DNA from 4 places in the Peribacillus sp. FSL E2-0159 genome. Region 2 is predicted to be linked to each of the others. Evidence: riboswitches for the same ligand, from Rfam matches in the RefSeq annotation. Region 2 holds a riboswitch; each other region holds the start of a gene.
What was found. Region 2 has a riboswitch for thiamine pyrophosphate ahead of NYE63_RS21025 (ABC transporter substrate-binding protein). Riboswitches for the same ligand answer to the same signal wherever they lie in the genome.
Positions count from the first base shown of each region.

Region 1: it holds a riboswitch for thiamine pyrophosphate, as region 2 does, so the genes downstream of both, tenA (thiaminase II) here and NYE63_RS21025 (ABC transporter substrate-binding protein) in region 2, are expected to answer to the same signal.
Region 3: it holds a riboswitch for thiamine pyrophosphate, as region 2 does, so the genes downstream of both, thiC (phosphomethylpyrimidine synthase ThiC) here and NYE63_RS21025 (ABC transporter substrate-binding protein) in region 2, are expected to answer to the same signal.
Region 4: it holds a riboswitch for thiamine pyrophosphate, as region 2 does, so the genes downstream of both, tenA (thiaminase II) here and NYE63_RS21025 (ABC transporter substrate-binding protein) in region 2, are expected to answer to the same signal.

Region 1 covers NZ_CP152053.1:2,577,564-2,579,764, reverse strand. Annotated here, with positions in the region: gene NYE63_RS12670 (ECF transporter S component) at 1-92, opposite strand, end outside; gene tenA (thiaminase II) at 107-790, opposite strand; TPP riboswitch at 926-1,054, opposite strand; gene NYE63_RS12660 (SDR family NAD(P)-dependent oxidoreductase) at 1,190-1,936, opposite strand; gene NYE63_RS12655 (AMP-binding protein) at 1,989-2,201, opposite strand, start outside.
Region 2 covers NZ_CP152053.1:4,306,252-4,308,452, forward strand. Annotated here, with positions in the region: gene NYE63_RS21020 (thiamine-binding protein) at 1-280, opposite strand, end outside; gene NYE63_RS21025 (ABC transporter substrate-binding protein) at 292-1,296, opposite strand; TPP riboswitch at 1,431-1,540, opposite strand; gene NYE63_RS21030 (protein-glutamine gamma-glutamyltransferase) at 1,842-2,201, shown strand, end outside.
Region 3 covers NZ_CP152053.1:877,997-880,197, reverse strand. Annotated here, with positions in the region: gene thiC (phosphomethylpyrimidine synthase ThiC) at 1-981, opposite strand, end outside; TPP riboswitch at 1,117-1,231, opposite strand; gene NYE63_RS04440 (HAD family hydrolase) at 1,348-2,136, opposite strand.
Region 4 covers NZ_CP152053.1:1,486,799-1,488,999, forward strand. Annotated here, with positions in the region: gene thiW (energy coupling factor transporter S component ThiW) at 1-275, opposite strand, end outside; gene tenA (thiaminase II) at 291-980, opposite strand; TPP riboswitch at 1,071-1,175, opposite strand; SAM riboswitch class I at 1,334-1,438, shown strand; gene NYE63_RS07400 (Fur-regulated basic protein FbpA) at 1,615-1,803, shown strand; gene NYE63_RS07405 (aspartyl-phosphate phosphatase Spo0E family protein) at 2,058-2,201, shown strand, end outside.

The sequences.
Region 1 (2,201 bases), 1.7 Mb from region 2:
TAAATCGAACCCCAAAGGATATAAACGATTCCAAATGCTACCGCAATCACGATCGTGACTAATATATCCGTTAATTTCAATCCTTTTTTCATTGTTTCATTCTCCTTTATACTTCTAGTGTTTCCTTATGCACAGGCCATGTCTCTAAACGATAAGCCATTTCCCAAAATGAGTATTCATATTGGCTGCTAAGGATAAAATGCTCTTTCATTCTCTCCTTATCCTCTTCTGTTACTTTTTCAGCAATCTCATCAAGCCTCGCAATTTGTTCTTCCACCAAAGTGCGGAACCAATCTCCTCCGTAAGCCGCTATCCATTCTTGATAAATCGGCTCATCGGGTAAGCACCCTTGCAGCTTTTCACCTATTTCATAATAGAGCCAGTAACACGGCAAGATAACTGCAATAACATCTCCTAAATGTCCCGAATAAGCCGCACGATACATATGGGAAGTATAAGCATAAGCGGTCGGGGCAGGTTTGAAATTTCCCCTTTCTTCTTTTGTGATGCCTAATCTCTCAGAAAAATTCTCATGAAGCTTCAACTCCGCTTCATATGTTCCTTGTGCATGGCCGGCAAGCCTGCTTGTTGTATGTAAATCTGTAGCTTTGACTGCCCCTAAGGCTTGAACTCTAGCAAAATGAGATAAATAATAGGCATCTTGCATGACATAAAAACGAAAACACTCCAATGGCAATGTGCCATCTCCTATACCTGTAACAAACGGGTGATTAAAACTAGCTTCCCAAATGTGATCAACTTCCTGACGAAGTTCCTCTGAAAACTTCATGTCCATTACCTCCAAATTCTATTTTTCAATGAATGTTACGGAAAAAAACCTTTTATCACCCCTTTTTTTGCAAACAAAAAACCACTTTCTTAAACGTAAAGAAAGTGGTTGTACTTGAAATAATACAAAAACGTATTGTTCCAGACCCCACTTCCCTACGCTGGTATAAACCAGATCAGGTTCTAAGGGTCTTAAAGTCATACTTTAATCTCAGCTTCTGCGGCAAAATCAACTTTTACCTATAAAGCACCCCTAGTGGTACAAATTGTATATTAAATTTCATTTGCCTTTATATTAACACGATAAATCCAATTGTCAAACGTATTAGAAAAAGTTTTCGACCCAATGCTTTAGGATTACTAGCCTTTCAATCTTGCATTACCACCTTACCATGATCGCTTAAACCATTGTTAATCCACCATTTACGGAAAGAGTTTGCCCCGTAATATACCCTGCATCTTCCGAAACGAAATAGGCAACAGCACTGGCAATGTCCTCTGGTTGTGCTAGCCGGCGGAATGGAATCGCTTTTTCCAAGGCGCCTGCTATACCTTCATTATAAGAGCCTATTTCTTGAAATAGGGGCGTATCAGCAGGACCTGGCGCAATACAATTGATGTTGAGTTTGTGACGTGCCATTTCTCTTGCTATCGTTTTTGTGAAGGCAATCACCCCTCCCTTAGCAGCCGAATAAACTGCCTCTCCACTTGATCCGACTCTAGCTGCATCGGATGCAATATTTACTACCTTTCCGTAACCGTTTTCAATCATTAGAGGTAAAATTTCCTTGCAAGTATGGATCTGCCCAAGTAAATTAATATCGATAATCCTTTTCCAAGTGCTGGGATCACTTTTTAAAAAAGGTTCCACCTTATCCCACCCTGCATTATTAACCAATATATCTATTCTATGATAAAGCTTCACTGATTCTTCAACGGCTTTTTTAACACTTTCTAATTTCGTTACATCACAATGGACCGCTCTGGCTTCAAAGCCCGACTTTTCGATTAAAGAAACCGTTTCCTCTGCATTTTTAAGATTAATATCAGCCACGATGATGTTAAAATTACGAGAAGCCAATTTTTTTGCAATCTCTCTGCCGATTCCACTTCCGGCACCTGTGATAAATGCCATTCTTTTATTCATCATATTCCCCTCCACTTTCACCATTTAGTCAATATGGATTTATATAAACTGCTTAAATATTGTCGATTACCTTTTCATTTATCATTTCCCGGAGCCGGAATTTCTGAATTTTCCCGCTAGCCGTTCGAGGAAAGTCATCCATTATCTCAAGAAATTCAGGCCAATATTGTTTGGCCAAACCCTTTTCCGAGAGAAATTCCTGCATGGAATCCATCGTTATCGGGCTCTTCCCCGTTTTCATGCTGATACATGCACATGCTTTTTC
Region 2 (2,201 bases):
CCCGATATTTCTCCGTTAACGTATCCATCGTAATCCCGCTTGGCTGATATAATATTTTCACTTGGGAAATGACATTCGGTGATCCAATCTCAATCATTCTTACATTCATTTTTTCTATCACGGCAAAAAGTTCGGAAAGCTCACCCTCCATTGTCGTTTCAAGCGGGTGAACCTCATACTTGACACCTGATTCTTCAATGATCTTGATTGCTTCATCCACCATAGGGATGACATTTTCCCCTTTAGGAATAATTTGTATGCTAATTAATGAATTGGCCATTGTATTTCCTCCTATTTTGGTAAAAATTCATTGGTAAATGCCTTTTCAGGATCGAAATCACCTTCAAGAAGCTTATTTTCTGTCATCCAATCACTGTAATTCTTCCAGATTTCAAGCTTTTGTTCACCCCATCGCGGAGCATCATCCTGATACTTGGCTGCAAGCCACTCCTGGCTTTTCTTCACTAGTTTTGCATCAAGATCCGGTGCAGACTTAACTAAGATGTCTGCTGCATCATCAGGATTCTTAATCGCAAACTGGTACCCTTTCGATGCTGCATGAACGAATGCTTTAACCGTCTCGGGATCCTCTTTTATCATCTTTTCATTTGTTGTCAAAACAGGCGTATAGTAATCAAGCTTATCAGAGTATTCGGTTAAGTAAACCATATTAAGCTTTTCATTTCGCAGCTCAGCCTCAATGCCTGTCCATCCATAATAAATCCAGGCAAAATCTATATCCCTTTTAACCGAAGTGAAAAAGTCCGTGTCTCCTGTATTGACTATGTCCACTTTATTTACATCCGCATTCTCTTTTTTCATGAGTGAATCTATAATGGCCTTTTCAACTGGAGACCCCCAGCCACCATACGTTTTCCCTTCAAAATCCTTCGGAGTCTTAATGTTCTTCGCTTCAGGGGAAGCGAATCCAGAGGTATTATGCTGGATGACGGCAGCTACCGAAACAATCGGTACGCCTTGCACGCGGGCCTGCGTAATGCCCTCCTGGTAACTCACGCCAAATTCAGATTTCCCTGAAGCGACAAGCTTATCAGCTCCAGCTTCACCTGGCATGATAATTTCCACATCAAGACCTTGTTCTTTAAAATAACCTTTTTCCTTGGCTACATACAATCCTGTATGGTTTGTATTCGGTGTCCAATCAAGCACGACCGATACCTTTTTTAATTCTTCATTTCCTTCATTTTTAGATACTTCTTCTTTTTCATTAGTTCCGCCTGCACCGCATCCAGCCAAAAGGAACAACGAAGTTAACAGTGGTAAGAATTTATTCAAGTTATTATCCTCCTACACATCATATAAGATCCATATGACGGAACCATAATGGGGCTCCAGGGTCTATTCAAATACTGGATGAAAAAGCAAAAAACGCCCGAAGATGAATTCGGACGTTAACATATAAAACAGAAAGTCAGTAATAATATGTTCCCTCCGCTGGCATCATCCAGATCAGGTTCAAAGAGTCAGCATCTAAAGGATGCAATCTCAGCCAGCAGTACTGGCCCCCCTACATTTCTCGCACATATGAACTTTTCTCTCTCATTATATCAATTCATGGGGAAAAAGGAATACTAATTTGCTCTTCTCACTAATTGGAAAGGTATTCCTTGCACTTTAGGATATCTAGCAAAACATCTTTTGGAATGAAAGAAAAAAATTCTGCAGCTTTTCATTCCAATCTTTCTTGACTGCAACGGTGGCAGACAAGTTCCAAATAGTCATTTCCTTGCTGGCATTCATATAATGAGCATTACCTGTAGACATTTTTGTTTACTGGTTTTATAAACCCTTAATTTCATAAGTAAAAGGTGGATATGATCATGATAAAGATTAATCACAAATGGTTAGATGTCAGTCAAATCCAGCCAGGAATAACATCTGCTAAATCGCTTGAAATTGTCCAATTGCTGGCGGAAGATTCTAACGTTCTTGAATACCGGAATTTTGGAGAGTTTAATTTCGAGATACAACTGAGGAACCGAGTCATTGCGGCAGCTATTGCGTTGGATAAAAGTGAACCAGAGTTTTCCACACTCGAGGAATCGGAAAGCAATAAACAATATTGGCGCCTTTCAAAGGATGGCACCTTTACCCTTCAGCCAGGGATTCTCCCTCATGCTGCACTCGTTGACATTTTCATAAATGGAAGGCTTTATGCTTTCGAATGCGGGACAGCGATA
Region 3 (2,201 bases), 2.4 Mb from region 2:
GTGGGCCAAGCACCATTGTGCCATGATGGAGCCCCCTCGGGAAACAATTCCCGTAACTCGCTTTGCTGTCATGGGGATGTATCGCAAAAGCACACCAGCGTGTATGGTGAAGTAATCGACACCTTGCTCAGCCTGCTCGATTAATGTATCCCGGAAAACTTCCCAATTTAAATCTTCCGCTACTCCATTCACTTTTTCCAATGCTTGATATATCGGAACCGTCCCAACCGGAACAGGTGAATTCCTGATAATCCATTCCCGGGTCGTGTGAATATTCTTTCCGGTGGAAAGATCCATTATATTGTCTGCACCCCATCGTGTAGCCCAAGTCATTTTCTCCACTTCAGCTTCGATCGATGAACTAACAGCGGAATTTCCAATATTCGCATTTATTTTCACGTGAAAATTACGTCCGATGATCATGGGCTCACTTTCAGGATGGTTAATATTTGCCGGAATGATCGCACGCCCGCTAGCTACCTCTTCTCTTACAAACTCAGGGGCCACATTTTCCCTGATCGAAATGAACTCCATTTCCGGAGTAATGATTCCTTTACGGGCATAATGGAGCTGGGTTACGTTTTGCCCTTTAACTGCACGCAATGGTTTTCTTTTCAATCCCGGAAAAACTTCTGCGTTGGATTGTGCTTCCACTTTTTTATACCCGTTATCTTCGGGCTTTATTTCACGGCCTTCATACTCTTCAACATCTTCCCGTTCCAGAACCCAACTGCGTCTAATCGGGGCAAGACCTTTATGAATATCAATGGGATATTCTGAATCCGTATAAAAGCCGCTTGTGTCATATACTCGTAAAGGCGGGTTATCCTCTTCACCGAATGCACCTGTAGTCGGACTTAGCTTAATTTCACGCATAGGTACTTTAATATCAGGTCTGGATCCCTCAACATACACTTTTTTACTCCCGGCAAAACTGGACATAATTGAAACGTTCATGTCATTTACTGAATTACTCATCATGATTTCATTTCTCCTTTTTAAGTTCATTTAAAAAGGACAAAATCCAATCCATTTCGCACGAAAAAGCCGGATCTCATATTTAAGACCCGGCTAACGTTAGTTTGACTACAAAAATGACCAATTGAAATGTCATTGTTTAGTAGATTCTAACTTCCCCACGCTGGTATGAACCAGATCAGGTCCTGAGGGTTAAGAAGCTTAAGCGCTTCTCTCTCAGCCCAACTTTTATTGGACACCCCTAGTCTGAATAATTTAATTAATTACAGGGTAACTATATATCACCCTTTTCATTCTGTAAATACTTTGAAAGACCTAATATTTCCTTAACAACTCTCTAAAATTTGGTATTTTGAGGAGTACCGCCAATTAGTTCCCCAGGCTCTCAAGGATAGGGAAAAGCTCCTCTAAATGCTTGATTTCATAGGTTGGAAGCACTTCATTTCGTTCCTTATCATGGCGATTTATCCAGACCGACTTTATGCCTACCCGTGATGCTCCAAGGATATCAGTCATTAAATTATCGCCGACCATCAATACTTCATCCTTATCAAGCTCCATGATTTCCAAAGCATGCTCAAAAATGGAGGCATCTGGTTTACCTCGTCCAAATGCACCTGAAATCACGATTTGGTCAAAATAAGGAACCAGTTCAGGCGTAATTTCAAGTTTGGTATTTTGCAGTTCAGGAGATCCGTTCGTAAGCAATAGCAATTTGTACTTCCCTTTTAATTCATCCAGAACACGGAATGATTCTTCATAGATAAATGGCTTTTTGCGTCTCTCGGCCGGAAAACGTTCTGCCAGTTCAAGCCCAAATTCCGGGTCATCGATCCCTAATGCCTTTAAGCCTCTCGTCCACGCTTCCTTCCGATAAGCCGGTGCAATCCCGGCCATCTTCCGGAATTCATCATGATCATCCTGAAAATTCCCCCATAGTCCCTCAAATGGGTTGATTCCGATCATTTGAGTGAATGCATATGTATCGTAAGAAGAATAAAGCTCACGCGCTTCCTTTCGCACCGCTTCTTCAAACTCGTCGACATTCAGATCATATTTCTCCTTGGCCACTTCGCATGTGGCCACAAAAGCCTCTTTTACACTTTTCTGATCCCATAGTAATGTATCATCTAAATCAAAAAAAACTGCCTTAAGCAAAATGTCCACCCCTCTTTCCCTATTATTGAATTCGTAAAAATTACACTATTACAATAATAAACCAC
Region 4 (2,201 bases), 2.8 Mb from region 2:
GTTTTTCGATAAAGGATGGCAGCCAAAAGTGCACCGATCATGCTGCCGGGAAAGGCGAAAATTGAACCGGTACCAGACATGTTTCTAATGATGGAAACTAAAAAAGCTTGAGTCACAGCATAAGCAGGCCCCAATAGAACGGCCGTCAGGACATTTGCCAGATGCTGAATAGGAAAGACCTTTGCAAATCCTGCAGGGATGAAAATAAATGAACTGGTCAGAGTCGTTATAGCCGTGATCATTGCAGTCAACGTCAGTTTCTTGATTGGATTCATCATCATGTCAACGACCTAAAGCGGCCAATCCTGCTCATTTTGAACCATATCCCAGAATAAATATTCATATCGGGAAGTAACCAAAAAGTGCTTTTCTAATCTAAGAAGTTCTTTTTCTGGCATCCCTTCCGTCAATTCTTCCAACAAAGCGATTAGCCACTTGTGCGCTTCCCCGAATTCAGGAGATGAATAGGACCTTATCCAATCTGCATAGCGATTGTTTTCCAATGCTGCTCCATTTTGTTCTTTTAATAGCAAACCGATTTCATAATAATCCCAAGCGCAGGGAAGGAGACAGGCGATCAAGTCTGCTAAAGTCCCATGCTGAGCTGCATTTAGCATGTAACCTGTATAGGCTAGAGTGGTTGGAGTAGGTTCTGTATCTTCCAACTCCTTGGAACTGATCCCGAATTCGGAAGCATAATGCCGATGAATATCCATTTCCACTTGAAGGGTTTCATTTAAAATACTCGCAAACTTTGCCATGGTTTCGATGTTATGAGCTTTGATGACACCTAAAGCAAAGAGCTTGGAATAATCCATGAGATAGATATAGTCCTGCTTCAGGTAATAGGCAAATTTCTTTTCAGGAAGAGTGCCATTTCCAATTGCCTGGACAAAGGGATGTGAATGGTTCCTTTTCCAAATCTCTTTTGCCCGTGCATGCAGTCTATCACTGAATGTTTCTAATTTAGTATTCTCCATTGTTCATCCTCCTTTAGAATGGATCCCCTTGTTAATAAAAAAACCCCGTTCCTGAATACGGAACGGGGTAGATGGATATTGTCTGTAAATGGACGATATCATCCACTTCCCTCCGCCGGTATGAGCCGGTTCAGGTTCAAAGGGTCCGGAACTAATTCCATCTCAGTCTTAAAAAAGACTCCCCTAGTGGTGTGAATTGTATGTAATTACTGACATCATATCAGAAAGACAAGAAAATGCAACCCGTATTTGAAAGAGCGATCACTTTATGTCCAGGGAAAAAGGGAGAACCAGGTAATTGACTTTTGATGATTATTAGGATAAAATCATTTCTACATCATTTATATATTGAATTCTTATCCAGAGAGGTAGAGGGACTTGGCCCAATGAAACCTCGGCAGCGGACCCGTTTTGGGAACTGTGCTAAATCCAACAAGCGTATGCTTGGAAGATAAGAAGAGCCGTACGGACACTGTCAGCCTCTTCTTGAATTAGAAGGGGCTTTTATTTTTGGGAAATAACGTTTAGTGACATAATAGAAAAGGTATATATAATTTGGTGAAAATCAAACAAGTTGATAAAGTTTAGCTATCTAGAAGCAGGCTCTAGGCTGACTAGGAAAGGAGCCATTTACATGGCAGAATTATTTAAGAGGATTGAACAGAGGAAGGCAAAGCTTATTGAAGAGTTATTGGCCAATGGAGTATACAAAACCTCTGATGAAAGGCACCTTTATGATGCCCCATTAAAAGTACTTGAAGATGAATATAAGATTGTTATAAATAGACCTAATAACGAGTCACCTTCTGAATGGATGACATAGTAAGCGATGGATTATATTTTGGGTTCTTGGTTAAGGGATATGATGTAAGCATTCGCAGTCTACACTAGTGGGTGCTTTTTTGCGTTTAATAGAAAATGACACAAAATATACATAATCAAAGAATAAAATAGGTGTTTTGTCACATTTATCCTTTAAAATAACACATTTAATTTCTGAAAAATAGTTGATTTTAACTAGTAGTTTCATTATGATAAAAGTGTAAAAAAATTGAATAAATGGGAGGTGACTATATAATGCCTTGCCGTAAGGTAACTATAGAAAAAGTAGAAGAGAAGAGACAAGAAATGATCAAATTGGCAGCAATTTACGGCCTATCAAGTCTGCTAACTGTTCAAGCCAGTCAAGAATTGGATACGCTATTAAATGCGTTAACAAGT